2 regions of the Desulfomicrobium macestii genome follow, and region 1 is predicted to be linked to the other one. Evidence: predicted binding sites of a transcription regulator. Region 1 holds the regulator's gene; the other holds the start of a gene.

The links. Region 1 encodes HrcA, which represses chaperone genes, less so after heat shock. Its sites were predicted from a motif close to TGTTAGCACTCNNNNNNNNNGAGTGCTAACA; they were not measured.
Region 2: the regulator HrcA is predicted to act here: its motif matches at 7,222-7,252, upstream of groES (co-chaperone GroES).

The regions. Positions count from the first base shown of each region.
Region 1 covers NZ_JADBGG010000005.1:66,243-74,928, reverse strand. The annotation lists gene proC (pyrroline-5-carboxylate reductase) at 1-401, shown strand, start outside; gene H4684_RS04825 (GNAT family N-acetyltransferase) at 425-955, shown strand; tRNA gene H4684_RS04820 (tRNA-Val) at 1,024-1,099, shown strand; gene H4684_RS04815 (class I SAM-dependent methyltransferase) at 1,161-2,024, shown strand; gene cbiB (adenosylcobinamide-phosphate synthase CbiB) at 2,095-3,066, opposite strand; gene H4684_RS04805 (tRNA (cytidine(34)-2'-O)-methyltransferase) at 3,082-3,558, opposite strand; gene rfbB (dTDP-glucose 4,6-dehydratase) at 3,681-4,706, shown strand; gene rfbD (dTDP-4-dehydrorhamnose reductase) at 4,703-5,566, shown strand; gene hrcA (heat-inducible transcriptional repressor HrcA) at 5,563-6,579, shown strand; gene grpE (nucleotide exchange factor GrpE) at 6,630-7,175, shown strand; gene H4684_RS04780 (CoA-binding protein) at 7,180-7,545, shown strand; gene H4684_RS04775 (rhomboid family intramembrane serine protease) at 7,590-8,477, opposite strand; gene H4684_RS04770 (YdcF family protein) at 8,478-8,686, opposite strand, start outside.
Region 2 covers NZ_JADBGG010000032.1:2,029-10,714, reverse strand. The annotation lists gene H4684_RS16635 (respiratory chain complex I subunit 1 family protein) at 1-775, shown strand, start outside; gene H4684_RS16630 (hydrogenase) at 772-1,416, shown strand; gene H4684_RS16625 (proton-conducting transporter transmembrane domain-containing protein) at 1,413-2,849, shown strand; gene H4684_RS16620 (hydrogenase large subunit) at 2,846-4,327, shown strand; gene H4684_RS16615 (NADH-quinone oxidoreductase subunit B family protein) at 4,339-5,130, shown strand; gene groL (chaperonin GroEL) at 5,220-6,857, opposite strand; gene groES (co-chaperone GroES) at 6,885-7,175, opposite strand; gene serS (serine--tRNA ligase) at 7,469-8,686, shown strand, end outside.

The DNA.
Region 1 (8,686 bases):
ATGAACTCCTGAACGAGGACCGCAGGCAGGCCATGCTGGACGTTTTTTCCTCCATCGGCCAGGCCCACGTGCTGCCGGAAAAGCTCTTCGACGCCTATACCGGCCTCATCGGTTCCGGCCCCGCCTACGTCTACGCTTTCATGGAAGGCCTCATCGACGCCGGCGTCACCCTGGGGCTGACACGGGCCCAGGCCACCAGCATGGTCGCGGGGCTGGTCTCGGGGTCGGCGCTCATGGCCGAGGCCGAGGGCGCCCACCCGACGCTCTTGAAGGAAATGGTCACCTCGCCCGGCGGGACGACCATCGCGGGCCTCAACGCCCTGGACGAACACCGCTTCAAGTTCGCGATCGGCCGGGCGGTCCGGGCGGCCGCCGAGCGCAGCAAGGAACTTGCGGACTAGGGCGGCCACGAGCCGCCTTTTCTATGCCGTATTCATTCCGTAGCGCACGCATCCTCGCCCAGCCCGTGACCAGGGCCGAGACTCCGGAAATAGAGGCTGTCTATGCCGGAAACAGGGAGCTGCTGCTCCTTCTGGACCGCGAAAACGATCCTCCGGTCCTGGCCCGCCGCTTTGTCGAGCACCAGAACCTGCCGCCGCGCGGCTGTCCGTCCTCCCTGCACAATCTCATTCTGCGCGAACCCATGGACAGCGATGTCATCGGGCTCTTGAGCCTGTACACCGGATATCCCAAGGGCGATGTCGCCTATGTCGGCGAACTGTTTCTGAGCGCCGAATTTCAGGGCATCGGTCTGGGCCGGGAGGCTTATCTCAGCCTTGAGGCCATGCTGCGTCCGGGGCCCATGACTCGGGTGCGGGTGGGGGTGGGGCTCAAGAACTGGAATGCCCTGAGGTTCTGGATCAGGCTTGGTTTCATGCACGTGACCGGGATGAGCGGCGACCGTTTTTTCGGCCCCGGCAGACACGCTTTCCTGGAACTGCAGAAAAATCTGTGATCCCGGACGGATCAGTCGGCGGTAATATCTTGACATGACACGGGGGGCGGGGCTAAACGCAACTCCTCGGGCGATTAACTCAGCGGTGAGAGTGCCACCTTCACACGGTGGAAGTCACAGGTTCAAATCCTGTATCGCCCACCACCGACCGCACAAACCCTTTCAGGCACCCGCCCGGAAGGGTTTTTTCGCTTATGGAGCATCCATGCAGACACAGGACGATTACGAACTTCTCGACAGTGGAAATGGACAGAAACTGGAACGCTTCGGGCCCGTAATCCTGGCTCGCCCATGCGCCCAGGCCGTATGGGAGCCTTCACTGCCCGCGCTCTGGGAGTCCGCCAGCGCCACCTTCGACCGCAAGGACGGGCTCAACTGGCACGGCCGGGAACGCCTTCCCGAGGAATGGATCGTGACCGTGCGCGGGGTGCGCATGCGTCTTTCGACCACGGATTTCGGGCACCTCGGCATTTTTCCCGAGACGCTTGATCTGTGGGAGTGGATCGCCGACGCCGTGCGGCAGGGCGCTGCCGAGCGCAGGGAGGCGCCGCGTTTTCTGAACCTCTTCGCCTATTCCGGAGGCGCGACCCTGGCGGCGGCCCTGGCCGGGGCGCAGTGCTGCCACCTCGACGCGTCAAAGGGCATGGTCGAATGGGCGCGCGGCAACGCGGCCCTGAACGGTCTTCAGGATTCGGGGACCAGGTTCATCGTTGACGATGTCGGTGCCTTCCTGAAACGCGAGGTGCGGCGCGGACGCAAATACGATTGCGTTCTTCTCGACCCGCCTTCATTCGGGCGCGGCAAGCGCGGGGAACTCTACAAGGTCGAAAAAAACGTGCAGGAGACTCTTGATCTGGTGCGCCAGGTTTTGAGCGACGAGCCGCTTTTCGTCATCCTGACATCGCACACGCCGGGTTTTTCGCCCATCGTGCTCAGGAATCTGCTGGAGCAGACTTTTGGAAAAGGAAGGCTGGCGTGCGGAGAAATGCTTTTGCATGGCGCAGAGGAGGTTCTGGATCTGCCCAGCGGCACATGGGGACGATGGGAAGCAAAGCGCTCCGACATTTGAGATTTCAGTTTCGGGATTTGAAATCCGGTGGGTCAAGACCCCGGCTTTTGGTCACGGATCGCGGATCGCGTCAGCCCAGGTTCCACCAGCCAAGATAGCTGCCGGTGATGGTCAGGAACACGGTACACAGCAGGGCTGCGGGCAGCAGGGTGCGCAGCATGCCGCGAATGCGCGCCGGGGACCAGCTCACTCCGAGCGGCCCAAGGAAGGGCTTGTCCTTGATTTCCCCGAAGTAGCGGGTCGGACCGCCCATGCTCACTCCGGCCACGTGGGCGGCGGCGCTCATGGGCCAGCCCGCGTTGGGACTGTCCATGCTTCGGGCGTCCCGCGCGATGCGCTCCCAGGCGGCGGGGCGCAGCAGCAGCCACCCCGTGGCCCAGATGGAGATCGCGGCCAGGCGGGCGGGCAGCCAGGCCAGGATGTCGTCGGCCCGCGCCCCGGCCTTGCCGAGTTCCTCGAAGCGCTGCGTGCGGTAGCCCCACATGGAGTCCACGGTGCTCACGGCCTTGTAGGCCCACAGCGCGGCGGGACCCATGAAGCAGAGCCAGAAGAGGGGGGCCACGAAGCCGTCATTGAAGTTTTCGGCCAGGGTTTCGCCCAGGGCGCGGCAGACCTCGTCCTCGGTCATGTCTTCCGTGTCCCTGCTGACCAGTCCGGCCAGATGCGCGCGGGCCGCCGCCAGCCTCCCGCCTTCGAGCAGGGCCAGAACGGTGTTTGTTTCCCGCACCAGGCAGCCAAGGGCCAGGCCCGCATAGCCGAGATACAGGGCCAGGATTTCGCCGACCAGGGGCAGTCCGGTCAGCAGCCGGACCATCAGCGCGCAGCCCAGGGCCACGGCGGCGACGCTCAGTGCTCCGCCGATGCGCGGCCCGAGGAAAAAGGATTTTGCCCAGCCTTCGAGGCGTTCAAACAGCTTGCCGATGAGTCGCACCGGGTGCGGCCAGTCCCGAGGATCGCCGAAGAGCAGGTCCAGGGCCACGCAGCCCAGCAGAAAGACAAGCAGTGACAGGTTCAGCGGCAGATTGTAGAGCGTTTCGGGCATGCGCGTCTCCGGTGGTTACGGGGCGTCCGGCCGGTCCTCGCGCAGGTCCAGCTCCCCGGTCTGACGATAGGCCTCGTAAAGAAGCACGGCTGCGGCATTGGCCAGGTTGACGCTTCTGACCTCTCCCCAGATGGGGATGCGGATGATGTCCGTGGCGTCATGCAGGACTTCCGGGGGCAGGCCCCGGGTCTCGGGGCCGAGCACGATGATGTCGTCGGTCCTGAAGGAAAAACGGTGATAGGCCACTCCCTGGCGCGCGCTGGTGAAAACCAGCCGCCCCGGGTCCCGGCCCTCCAGGAAGGCGGCCCAGGACGGCCAGATGCGCTTGTCCACGTGGGGCCAGTAGTCAAGGCCCGCCCGCTTCAGGTACTTGTCGTCCAGGCTGAAGCCCAACGGCTCGATGAGATTCAGACGGGTGGTGGAGGCGGCGCAGAGCCGGGCGATGGTTCCGGTGTTGGGCGGGATTTCCGGCTCGTAAAGGGCGATTTGCATCTTGGAGTCTCTTTAAGTATTTTTCATGGCTGTCACGGTCGGTGCACTGACGCGCCGCCGACTCGTCATCCACTTGGCTTTCAAACCCGCTTCCGTCAAGAACCGCGAAGTCAGGAGAACACATGCATCTGCTCGTCACCGGAGGCTGCGGCTTCATCGGTTCCAATTTCATCCAGCACATGCTTGCCACGCACGACGATGTGGTCATCGTCAACCTCGACAAACTGACCTATGCGGGCAACCGCCGCAATCTGGCCGAGGAAGAGGCCCGGCACATGGGCCGCCGCTATCATTTCGTGCACGGCGACATCTGCGACCAGGAGCTCGTGCCGGAGCTCATGAAGCGCTTTGCCTTCGATGCGGTGCTCAATTTCGCGGCCGAGTCGCACGTGGACCGCTCCATAAGCGACCCCTTTCCCTTTGTCACGACCAACGTACTGGGCACGCAGAACCTGCTGGAGGCCGCAAGGCGGGCTGAAATTCCGCGCTTCGTGCACATTTCCACCGACGAAGTCTACGGCACTCTGGGACCCACCGGGCAGTTCACCGAGGACACCCCCCTGGCGCCCAACTCCCCGTACTCTGCGTCCAAGGCCTCCTCGGACCTTCTGGCCCGGGCCTATTTCCACACCTACGGGATGCCCGTCATGGTCACCCGCTGCTCCAACAACTACGGTCCCTACCAGTTTCCGGAAAAACTCATCCCCCTGGTCTATCTGAAGGCCTCCCGCAACGAGTCCATCCCCGTCTACGGCGACGGGCTGAACGTTCGGGACTGGATCTACGTCATGGATCACTGCCGGGGCGTGGAGGCCACGCTTTTCAAGGGCATGCCCGGCGCGGTGTACAATTTCGGGGGGGACGCCGAGCGGACGAATCTGGAAGTGGTGCGCCTCATACTGCGGCTGACGGGCAGGAGCGAGGAGCTCATCACCCATGTCACCGACCGGCCCGGCCATGATCGCCGTTACGCCATGGCTTTCGAGCGCTCCACGGCGGATCTGGGCTGGACCCCGCAACACTCGTTCGAGGACGGCATGGCCCGCACCCTGGCCTGGTACAAGGCCAACGAGGCCTGGCTTGACGAAGTGCAGAGCGGCGCCTATCGCCAGTTCATGGATGCATGGTACCAAACGAGGCAGGCATGAAGAGCGCGGTCGTGCTGGGCGGAAAGACCGGCCTGCTCGGGCAGGCGCTGTGTCTGGCCCTGTCCAGGCAGGGATGGACCGTGAATGCACCGGGGCGCGACGAGCTGAACCTGTTCGAGCGTCCGGCCGTGGAGGAATACCTGGCCCGGACCGGAGCCACGGTGCTTTTCAATACGGTGGCCTACACCAAGGTCGATCAGGCCGAGGACGAACCGGCCGAGGCTTCCAGACTGAACAGGCAGCTGCCGCTGGTTCTGGGCAAGGCCGTGCAGAACGCCGGGGTTTCCCTGGTCCACTACAGCACGGATTTCGTTTTCAACGGCAGAAAGACAAGTCCCTACACCCCCGGGGATCAGCCCGCGCCAGGTTCGGTCTACGGCCAGACCAAGCTGCTGGGCGAGCGGGAACTTTTGGCTCTTGATCTGCCGAATCTGCTCATCATCCGCACCTCGTGGCTTTTTGGACCGTGCAAGACCAATTTCGTGACCCGCATCCTGGAGTTGGCCGCGACGCGGCCGGAGCTTTCCGTGGTCCACGACCAGATCGGCAGCCCCTCCTACACCCCGGATCTGGCCGCCGGTTCGCTGGCGCTGCTGGACAAGGGCGCGACGGGCATCTTTCATCTGGCCAACGCGGGACAGGCAAGCTGGTGCGAACTGGCCACGGAGGCCGTCCGGGGGGCGGATCTGGCCTGTCGGATCAAGCCCATCCCTTCGTCCGAATACCCTCAGAAGGCCTGCCGTCCGGCGTATTCGGTCCTGGACCTGAGCGCCTTCACGGCCGTGACGGGCATTGCTCCGCGTCCGTGGGTGCAGGCCCTGCGCGAATTTCTTTTCTCCCGGGAAGATTGCCTGTCATGATCCTGAGCAAGCGCGAAACCGCAGTCCTCACCGCAGTGGTCGAGACCTATGTGGAGACCGCCCTGCCCGTGTCGTCCCAGGCTCTGGCCGTGGGCCTTGGACTGAGCCCCGCGTCGCTGCGGTCAACCATGGCCGCCCTGACCGAGAAAGGATATCTGCAACAGCCGCATACGTCCGCCGGGCGGGCTCCAACGGTTCCGGCTTTTCGCTATTATCTCGATGAGGTATTAAAGCTCGGGCCCCTGCCGCGCAGGGAACAGTCCCGCCTGCACGACCACATCCAGCCGGGTGCGGGGGATTTGCCCCAGGTCCTGCGTCGCGCCGTCCGGACCCTCTCGTCCCTGACCCGTCAGGTGTGCGTGATCATGGCTCCGCGTCAGGATCTGGCCCGCTGGCGGCAGATAGATTTCGTCCTCTTGCGGCCGGGCATGATCATGGCGGTGCTGGTCATGCAGGGCGGGCTGGTCAGCAATCGTCTGGTGCAGATGGACGAGAGCCTGAGCGCCGACGAGCTTGTGCGCTACGGGAATTACCTGAACAGCCTGTTCGAGGGGCGCACCACCTATGAGGTGCGCGGTGAGATCGAGCGTCAGCTGCACAACGTGCGCAAAACGCTGGATGCCTATCGCCGGGCCTGGGAGCTGGCCGCGCAAGCCCTGGCCGAGGAAGAACAGCCCGAGGTTTTCGTCGGTGGCGCGAGCCATCTCACGGATCAGCCCGAATTCACGGAGCTGGAGACCATCCAGGAGCTGTTGCGACTCATCGAGGAGCGTTCGCGCCTGCTTGAACTCCTGGACAAGACCTCGGCCAGCCAGTCCGTCTCGGTCAGCCTGTCCCAGGACATGCCCGGACTCGCGGGATGCTCGCTGGTGGCCTCTCCCTACAGCGCTTTTTCCACCAATCACGGAACGTTGGCAGTGCTTGGGCCGGTGCGCATGAACTACGCACGCATCATGCCCGTGGTTGACTTTGCCGCTCAAATACTTAGTCAGTGCCTCAAATCCCGCTTCTAAGGATATTCGTGAAGCGTTTTATCAAATATTTCAAGGATCAGGAGTTTTTCATGTCCAATAAGGAAAAAGAGGGCCAGAACCCGGAAGAAGTGCAGACCGAAATGCAGACCGAAGAAACGCCGGAGCTGACCCTGGAGGAGAAGTACGCCCAGGCCCTGGCCGACGTGGAGGAGCTCAAAAAAGACAACCTGCGCGTCCTGGCGGACAGTGAGAATTTCAAGAAGCGTTTGCTGCGCGAAAAGGAAGACTATTTCAAATTTGCCACCTCCGCCATCCTCGAGGAGATTATCCCGGTCATGGACAACCTCGACCTGGCCCTGGCCCACGGCAAGCAGACCGAGGCCTGCAAGGATCTGGTCACGGGCGTCGAGATGACCATGAACATTTTTCTCGACACGATGAAGAAGCATGGGCTGGAGCAGATCGCCGAAGTGGATGTGCCTTTCGATCCCGCGCGCCACGAGGCCTTGGGGCAGGTCGAGCGGGACGATGTCGGGGAAAACACGGTCTGTCAGATGCTGCAGAAGGGCTACATGCTCAAGGACAGACTGCTGCGTCCGGCCAAGGTCATGGTCAGCCGCAAGGCGGGAGCCTGAGGCCATGGCACAGATTGTCGCGGTGCTCGGAGCGAGCCACAAGCCGGAACGTTACTCGAACAAGGCCGTGCGCATGCTCAAGGAGCACGGGCATTCGGTCATCCCGGTCACGCCGGGTCGATCCGTCATCGAGGATCTGCCCGTCGTGTCCAGTCTGGACGCCATCGATCGCAAGGTGGACACCCTGACCCTTTATGTCGGGCCGGAGCGCAGCGCGCAGCTGCAGGATTCCATCCTGGCGCTAAGGCCCGGGCGTGTGATCCTCAATCCCGGCACGGAATCGGCGACCCTGGAGCAGGCCCTGACCGAAGCGGGCATTCCCTGGGAGCACGCCTGCACTCTGGTCATGCTCAGAACCGGACAGTTCTAGACGACACATCTCTGATCGGGGAGCCCCTGCGGCTCCTCGACCCCTCATCCCGCAAGCGCGCCGTTTTCCAGGGCCAAGGTCCAGGCCCAGACCGCAAGGGCCAGCCCCGCCGCGCCGCACACAGCCCCGACCCTCGCCTTCCATCCCGTTGCCCCGTGCCAGTCGCCGACCAGCAATCCAAAGGGCAGACCACAGCACATCCCGAAAAAATGCGCTCCCAGGTCCACGCGTTCCTCTCCCGCGCCAAGCATGGCCAGCAGGCTGAAACCGAAGCCCAGGGCCAGTAGAAGGACCTGTCCCCGTGAGCCGCGTTCGGCCCGGCCCGCACCTCCGGCCAGAACGCCGATCAGCCCGAATACGCCCGTGGACGCGCCCACGCTCAGGTGATCAGGCGCTTGCGCCCAGGCGTTCAGGGCGTTGCCGAGGCCACCCGAGAGCAAAAAGAGACCCCAGGTCAGACCCGATCCGATGCGGCGCGCCAGGAGCGAGGCGAGCACCGCCAACGCTCCGGCATTGGCCAGCAGGTGCCCGGCGTCGGCGTGCAGGAACAGGGCGGTCACGCAGCGCCACCACTGTCCTTCAAGGATGAGTCCGGCGTCGGCCCGGCCCGCGACATGCCACGAGATGCGCCTGCCGAGCCCCTGGGCGTCGAACCACATGGTCAGGCCCAGAAAGATGGCGATGACCAGCAGGCTGACCCAGGAGTTGTCGGGTAGGGGAGCCGGGCGGGATCTGGGCCGGTTTTCCTCTTCGTAGGCGATGATTTCCCGCACCGCGAGCGGCGCCAAGGCGGGCGCGACCAGCAGCGTTCCTTTATCGAAACGGTGCAGGAATCTTCGACTGGACAGGACCAGGGCCCAGGCGCGGATGGTGGCCTTGTCCGGGCTGTGCTTCGAGGTGGCCAGGGCCAGGGTGGGCAGGATGTCGATCACCTAGAAAACTGATATCTGCCCGCGCACGAAGGACCAGGCCAGACCCATGTATTCGTGCACGGCCATGTTGCAGGTTTTGATGTTGTCCGCGCCGGGCAGGAAATTCTCGGGCTCGCCCTTGTCACGGTAGCAGGTCGGAGCGGGGATGGGCTTTAGGCCCTGGTTTTCGAACAGCTTTACGGCGCGCAGCATGTGCGAGGCCGAAGTAA
Region 2 (8,686 bases), on a different contig from region 1:
TTACGATCTGGCGCGACTGTGGCGCAAGGGCGTGGTGGTCAGCACCCTGGCTTCGCCCGGCTTCATCATCGCCCCGGCCGTGGCCTGGACGGCCGTGGTCACGGCGGCCCTGCTGCTGCCCCTGGCCGGCACGGGCACGGCGTTCTCCTTTGACGGGGATGTTCTGCTACTGGTCTACCTGCTGGCCCTGGCCCGCTTCTGCACGGCCTGGGGGGCCATGGAGACGGGCTCCGCCTTCGAGGGCATGGGCGCGGCCCGCGAGGTCAGCTTCGCCGTCCTGGCCGAGATAGGGATCATCACCGCGATCCTGACCCTGGTCGTGCAATCGGGCAGCATCGCCCTCTCGTCCATGTTCGAGCCGCTCTTTGGGCCGGGCGCGGCACTCCTGGCCGTGGGGCTTTTCATCATCCTGCTGGCCGAAAACTGCCGGGTTCCCTTTGACGACCCAAACACCCACCTCGAACTGACCATGATCCACGAAGTCATGGTCCTGGACCACAGCGGCCCGCCGCTGGCCATGATACTGCACGGAGCCTCGGTCAAGCTGCTGCTCTTCGCCGTCTTCCTGGCGCAGGCCGTGCTGCCCCTCTCGGAACTGCCGCTTCTGGCCTCCGTCGCGGCCCTGCTCGTGAGTGTGCTGCTGATCACCGTGGCCGTGGGACTGGTCGAGTCCCTGACCGCGCGCCTGGCTTTCCGCCGGGTCCCGCTTCTTTTGACCATCGGCTTCCTGTTCTGCCTTTTTCCCCTGCTTCTGACCTGGATGGGTGACCTATGAACGACACGCTGAACCTCCTGATCGGCCTGGCCATGGGCCTGAACCTCCTGGCGCTGGGCACCAGCCGCCTGCCCGTCCTGATCCGGGCGGTGGCCATGCAGGGCGTGCTTCTGGGGCTATTGCCCCTGGTGCTCGAAGCGCACGGCCTGGACTGGCGGCTGGTCCTCATCACCTTGGCTACCGTGGCCGGCAAGGGCGTGCTCATCCCCTTCATGCTCATCCGCGCCATGCGAACCGCCAACATCGCCCGGGAGCTCGAACCCTTCATCGGCTACATCCCGTCCCTGCTCCTCGGCGCGGCCGGAACCATCGCCGCCGTGGCCCTGACCCGCTATCTGCCGCTCCTGCCCGAACACGCTGGAAACCTGCATGTCCCGGGGGCCATGGCCCTCATCCTGACCGGGTTCATCCTGCTCATCGGGCGCACCAAGGCCATCTCCCAGGTCTGCGGCTACCTGATCCTTGAAAACGGGATCTATCTCGCAGGGCTGCTGCTCATTAGATCCACCCCGATCCTGGTGGAATTCGGCATCCTGCTCGACGTCACCGTCGGCATCTTCGTCATCGGCATCATCGTTGACCGCATCCAAAGGGCCTTCGATTCTCTCGACACCCGCAAACTCACGGCGCTGCACGAATGAACGCATACCTGCTCATCATCATCCCCCTGATCGGAGCCGTGCTGGCCGCGCTGTGGCCACGCAAGAAGAGCCGCCCCCTTTTCCTGCCCGCGGTCGGACTGGTCCACACGATCCTGTGCTTTCTGCTCCTGGCCAAGCCCGAAGCCGTGGACCCGGCGGTCTGGCTGGCCTTTGACCCCCTGGCGCGGGCCATCCTGCCCGGCGTGTCCCTGCTTTTCCTGGTCTGCGCCTGCTATACGGTGGGCTATCTGCGGCTGAAAGAGCAGGACAATAGGGTCTTTGTCCCGGCGCTGCTGCTGGTCCTCGGGCTCCTGAGCGCCGCCCATCAGGCCAGGCACCTGGGCATCCTGTGGATCGCGACCGAGGCCGTGACCCTGGCCTGCGTGCCACTGATCCACTTCAACGGCACCCCGAAATCCTTCGAGGCTACCTGGAAGTACCTGCTCGTGGGCGGCACGGGCATCGCGCTGTCGCTTCTCGGCTCCATTTGCCTGGGGTACGCATCCCTGCACGGAGGCGGAAGCGGGGACATCACCTTCACGGCGTTGCTGGAGCATGGACCGAACCTCTCCCGCGCCTGGGTCCTGACCGCATGGGTGCTACTGCTGGTCGGCTACGGCACCAAGATGGGCCTTGCGCCCATGCACACCTGGAAGCCCGACGCCTACGGGGAGAGCCCGGGCATCGTCGGCGCGCTGCTCGCGGGCGGGGTCACGTCCGTGGCCTTCATGGCCCTGCTGCGCATCAAGTCCGTGGTAGATGCCGCCGGAGAGGGCGTCGTGACCGGCCGCACCCTGCTCGCCATCGGCCTCTTCTCGACGCTGGTCGCGGCGCTTTTCCTGCTGCGCACCCGCGACTTCAAGCGCATGCTCGCCTATTCGAGCATCGAACACATGGGCATCCTGTGCATCGCCACCTCCCTGGGCGGACCCGGGGTCTGGGCGGCGCTCTTCCATGTCTGGAGCAACGGTCTGACCAAGGGCGCCCTCTTTTTGAGCGCGGCCAACCTGCAACGGGTCGCGGACTCGTCATCCATCGATGACGTGCGCGGCATGTCCAAGGTTCTGCCGCGCACCTCCATTCTTTTCGTCGTGGGCATGTTCGCCATCACCGCCTGCCCGCCCTTCGGCCCGTTCTTCAGCGAACTGCTCATCATCCGCACCGGCCTTGGCGCGGGGCAGGGCTGGGCCATCGGCCTCTTCCTGGTCTGCCTGCTGCTGGCCTTTTTCGGAATCTCGCGCATCGTCTTCGCCGTTGTCGACGGCCGCCCGAGGCTCAAAAAACCCAATCCCGCGCACCTCAAGGAATCGGCCGGGCTCATCCTGCCCCCGCTCTTCCTACTGGCGGCGTCACTCTGGCTCGGTCTTTTCACCCCGGACATCCTGAAGGGTGCCTGGTCCGCCGCGGTCCTTCAACTCTTCCCAATACCATGAACACACTCGCCCCATTTTTCCAGTTCCCCAATGCGTCCAGAATTTCGTGGGCCTCGGTTCCGGTTTTCTCGGTGACCAAGCTCGTCCGCCTGACCGGCGAAATGCTTGAATCAGGAGCGCGGCTGTGCTCATGGTTCGGCGTCCCGGAACATGACGGCACGATCCTGGTCGCCGTGCTGGCCATGGATGCCGAAAGCACCCTGGCCGTGGCCCGTAGCGAACCCGTAGGCGGCTCATACCCGTCCCTCACCCCGAAACACCCCCAGGCCCACCTCTTCGAGCGCGAAGTCTGGGAGCAGCACGGACTGGTCCCCGTCGGCCACCCGTGGCTCAAACCCGTGCGCCACACCTACGGCAACGCCCCGGCCAACGCCCCCTTCTACCGGGTGGATGGCGGGGAGGTGCACGAGGTGGCCGTGGGTCCGGTGCATGCGGGCGTCATCGAACCCGGGCACTTTCGCTTTCAGTGCGCTGGCGAGGAGGTCCTTCATCTGGAGATCGCGCTGGGGTACCAGCATCGAGGCGTGGAGGAAGCCCTGGCGAACGGCCCGCACAGAGCGACCATGAGCCAGGTGGAAGCCGTCGCCGGAGACACGACCATCGCCCACGCAACGGCCCATGCATCGGTCCTGGAAGCGCTCGGCGGCGTGGAGGCCCCCCTGCGCGCGCAGTGGCTGCGAGCCATCGCGCTGGAGCTTGAGCGGCTGGCCAACCATACCGGCGACATGGGAGCTTTGGCCCTGGATGTGGCCTTCCTGCCTACCTCGGCGGCGTGCGGAAAAATCCGGGGAGACTTTCTGAACCTGACGGCGCTTCTGTGCGGCAACCGTTTCGGCCGCGGGCTGATCCGCCCCGGCGGATGCCGTCATGATCTCGAAGAGGACCGGCTGCAAACCCTGGTGCAACGGCTCAAAGTCCATATGGACGATGTCGAGCAGGCCATGGCCTGGTTCTGGGACGCGGCCTCGGTGCGGGTGCGCTTTCGCAATGTCGGCGTCGTGCATCCGTCCCAGGCCTCGGACATCGGTCTGGTCGGTCCGGCGGCGCGGGCCTGTGGTCTGGTCCGCGACGTGCGCTTCGACCATCCGGCGGGCTGGCACCGCTTTTCCCATTCGCCCGTGGCAGTCTGGCCCAGCGGAGACATTTTCGCCCGCGCCCGGGTACGATCCCTGGAAGTGCAGCGCTCCGGGCGCTATCTCTTCGAGCAACTGGCCGCTCCCGTGGATGGAGACACCAGCACCGCCCTGCCCGCCCCGCAGCCGGAATCCATGGTCGTGGCCCTGGTCGAAGGCTGGCGCGGAGAGGTCTGCCACGTGGCTCTCACCGACCACTTCGGCCGCTTCCGCCGCTACAAGATCACGGACCCGTCCTTCCACAACTGGACCGGCCTGGCCCTGTCCCTGCGCGGCACGGCGATCTCGGACTTTCCCATCTGCAACAAGAGCTTCAACCTGTCCTACTGCGGCTTTGACCTCTAAGGGGATCATGCATGTATATATTCGACACTATCATGAACCGGATGCGGCGCGGTTGCCAGACCATGCCCTATCCCAAGGGCCCTGCCCCGGCCCTGCCGGACCGGCACGGCGGAGCCCTGCGCCTTGACGCCTCGGCCTGCCCGGCAGGCTGCGCGGAGTGCATCGCGGCCTGCCCTGTCTCGGCCATCACCCGCGAGCCGGGCCAGGCTGCACGCCTCGACCTCGGCCGCTGCCTGTTCTGCGGAGACTGCGTGGAGGCCTGCCCTGGCGGAGCCATCACCCGGACGGGCGACCATCGCCTGGCAGTACGCCGCCGCGAGGATCTGATCCTGGGCGAACCCGGCAAGGAGGAACTGCGGCTGGCGGCGGCCCTGGACGGAAAAATGAAAAGCCTGCTGGGCCGCTCCCTGCGCCTGCGGCAGGTCAGCGCGGGCGGATGCGGCGCCTGCGAGGCCGACATCAATGTGCTTGGCACCATCGGCTGGGACCTGGGACGTTTCGGTATCCAATACGTGGCCTCGCCGCGTCATGCCGACGGCGTGCTCATTACAGGCCCGGTGACCAAGGGCATGGAACTGGCCCTGCAAAAGACCTGGGAGGCCGTGCCCGAACCGCGCATCGCCATCGCGCTCGGCGCCTGCGCCATTAGCGGCGGCCCCTTTGTCGGGCACCCGCAGCACAACGACGGGGCGGCCTCTGTCATCCCCATCGATCTCTACATCCCCGGCTGCCCGCCCCACCCGCTGACCATCCTGGACGGCTTCCTGCGCCTGCTGGACCGGCTGCCCGCACACAACCGCTAGGACCTTGATCACGGGCGACAGCCCGCCATAAGACGCAAAAAGGGCCGGAATCGCTTCCGGCCCTTTCATCATTCTGGGATATGAACGGCTTAGTACATGCCGCCCATGCCGCCCATGCCGCCACCGGGCATGGCCGGAGCAGCCTCTTCCTTGGGCTTCTCTGCGATGGCGCACTCGGTGGTGAGCAGCAGGGAGGCTACGGAAGCGGCGTTCTGCAGGGCGATGCGGGTCACCTTCTTGGGATCGATGACGCCGGACTTGAGCAGATCTTCGTATTCGCCGGAAGCGGCGTTGTAACCGAAGTCTTCCTTGCCGTTGCGGACCTTGTCGATGACCACGGCGCCTTCAACACCTGCGTTGCCGCAGATCTGACGGATGGGCTCTTCGATGGCGCGACGGATAACCTGTACGCCGGCGGCTTCGTCGTCATCGGCGGGCTTGACGGAATCCAGGGCGGACTGGCAGCGCACCAGGGCGACACCGCCGCCAGGCACGATACCTTCTTCAACGGCAGCGCGGGTGGCGTTCAGGGCGTCTTCCACACGTGCCTTCTTTTCCTTCATTTCGGTCTCGGTGGCTGCGCCAACGTTGATCACGGCAACGCCGCCAACGATCTTGGCCAGACGCTCCTGCAGCTTCTCGCGATCGTAATCGGAGGAGGTCTCCTCGATTTCGTTGCGGATCTGCTTCACGCGGGCCTTGATGGCCTCGGCTTCGCCGGAACCGTCAACGATGGTGGTGTTTTCCTTATCGATGACAACGCGCTTGGCGGAACCGAGCTGGTTCAGGGCGATGCTCTCGAGCTTGACGCCCAGATCATCGGAAACAACTTCGCCACCGGTCAGGATGGCGATATCCTGCAGCATGGCCTTGCGACGCTCACCGAAGCCGGGAGCCTTGACGGCCACGACCTGCAGGGTGCCACGCAGCTTGTTGACAACCAGGGTAGCCAGGGCTTCGCCTTCGATGTCTTCGGCGATGATGACCAGAGGCTTGCCCATCTTGGCGGCCTGCTCCAGAACGGGGAGCAGTTCCTTCATGTTGGAGATCTTCTTTTCGTTGATCAGAATCAGCGGAGAATCCATCTCGCAGACCATCTTGTCAGGGTTGGTCACGAAGTAGGGGGACAGGTAGCCGCGGTCGAACTGCATGCCTTCGACGACGTCCAGGTTGGTCTCCAGACCCTTGGCTTCTTCAACGGTGATGACGCCTTCCTTGCCGACCTTGCCCATGGCTTCGGCAATGATGTTGCCGATGGTGGCGTCGTTGTTGGCGGAAATGGTGCCTACCTGGGCAATTTCCTTCTGATCGCGGGTGGGCTTGGCCAGCTTGTCCAGGCTCGCGATGACGGCTTCAACAGCCTTGTCGATGCCGCGCTTGATGGACATGGGGTTGCGACCGGCGGCAACCAGCTTGATGCCTTCGGTAAAGATGGCCTGGGCCAGGATGGTGGCGGTGGTGGTGCCGTCGCCTGCGATGTCGGAAGTCTTGGAGGCGACTTCCTTGACCATCTGGGCGCCCATGTTCTCGAACTTGTCTTCCAGTTCGATTTCCTTGGCTACGGTCACGCCGTCCTTGGTGATGATGGGGGAACCGAAGGACTTCTCGATGACAACGTTGCGGCCCTTGGGTCCGAGGGTGACCTTGACGGCATTGGCCAGGGTGTCCACGCCGATTTTCAGTTTTTCACGGGCCTTGGCATCAAACTTGATAATTTTAGCAGCCATGTGTGCGTCTCCTTGAATTCTTAAAAATTAGGCTTCGATAACAGCGAGGATGTCGTCTTCACGCATGATGAGGAGTTCCTCACCTTCGATCTTGATCTCGGTGCCGGCGTACTTGTTGAAGATCACCTTGTCGCCGGTCTTGACGCCCATGGGGATCTGCTTTCCGTCTTCGGCGACCTTGCCCGGACCGGCGGCAACCACTTCACCCTTGATGGGCTTTTCCTTTGCGGAATCGGGGATGATGATGCCGCCTTTGGTTACCTGCTCCTCTTCGAGACGCTTGACCAGAATACGGTCGTGCAGTGGTCTGAGTTTCATGTTTTTCCTCCAAGATGTTTAAGAATTTCTTCCGTGTAGATATTTTTTTTGGCACTCGGCAAGCCTGAGCGCCAAAACGCGGAACTGAAAATGCAGCTCAGGTTCCGCGCGAGACAGAGGCCCAAATAATCCCTGCGACAGTGAAGTCAAGGGACGAAGTCAAAAAAAAAATTCATTCCTCGCCAAACCGGGCGGCTTGTGATTCGGATCAAGGCAGGCTATGCATTTCGCCTCACAACCGCCACCACCGCCCGCTTAAGGGCTGACCGCAAGACCGCTACAAGGACATCCCCATGCTCGACATCAAATTTATCAGATCAAATCCGGACGAGGTCAAAAACGGACTGCGCAAACGCCGCAGCAAGCTGGACCTTGAACCTTTCCTGGCCATCGACCAGAAAAGGCGCGACCTGCTCCTTGAGGCCGAAGACCTGAAAGCCCGCCGCAATCAGGCCTCCGGCGAGATGGCCCGGATGAAGAAGGCCGGCGAGAACGCCGATACCCTCCTGGCCGAGCTTGGCATCATGTCGACGCGCATCAAGGTCCTGGACGAGGAGCTCAAGGACATTGAGCAGCAGACTTCGGACTGGGTCATGTCCATTCCCAACGTCCCGCACTCCTCCGTGCCCGAGGGCGTGGACGAGGCGGACAACCTGGAAGTGCGCAGCTGGGGCGAGAAACCCGCCATGCCCTTCGCCCCCAAGGAGCATTGGGAGCTGGGCACGGCCCTGGGCGGACTCGATTTCGAGACCGCGGCCAAGATCACGGGCAGCCGCTTCGTGATCCTCAAGGGATGGGCAGCCAAGCTGGAGCGCGCGCTGATCAGCTTCATGCTCGACGTGCAGACCCTTGAAAACGGGTACGACGAGGTCATGCCCCCGGTCATCGTCAACCGCGAGAGCCTCATGGGCACGGGGCAGCTGCCCAAGTTCGAGGAAGACCTCTTCCATCTCGAAAACACGAGCTACTATCTCATCCCCACGGCCGAGGTCCCGGTGACCAACATCTACCGCGACACGACCCTGGCCGAATCCGCGCTGCCCATCGCCCACTGCGCGTACACCGCGTGCTTTCGCTCCGAGGCGGGCTCCTACGGCAAGGACACCAAGGGCATGATCCGCCAGCACCAGTTCGACAAGGTCGAGCTGGTTCGCTTCGTCCACCCCGACTCCTCATATAATGAACTGGAAAAACTCCTCGGCCACGCCGAGAGCATCCTGCAAAAGCTCGGGCTGCCCTACCGCGTGGTCACGCTGTGCGCCGGGGATCTGGGCTTCTCTTCGGCCAAGACCTACGACATCGAAGTCTGGCTGCCCGGCCAGGACAAATACCGCGAAATTTCGTCCTGCTCCAACTTCGAGGATTTTCAGGCCCGCCGGGCTGGAATCCGCTTCAAGCCCGCGGACGCCAAGAAGAGCAGACTGGTTCACACCCTGAACGGATCGGGCCTGGCCGTGGGCCGGACCATGGTCGCCATCCTGGAAAACTACCAGCAGGCCGACGGGTCGGTA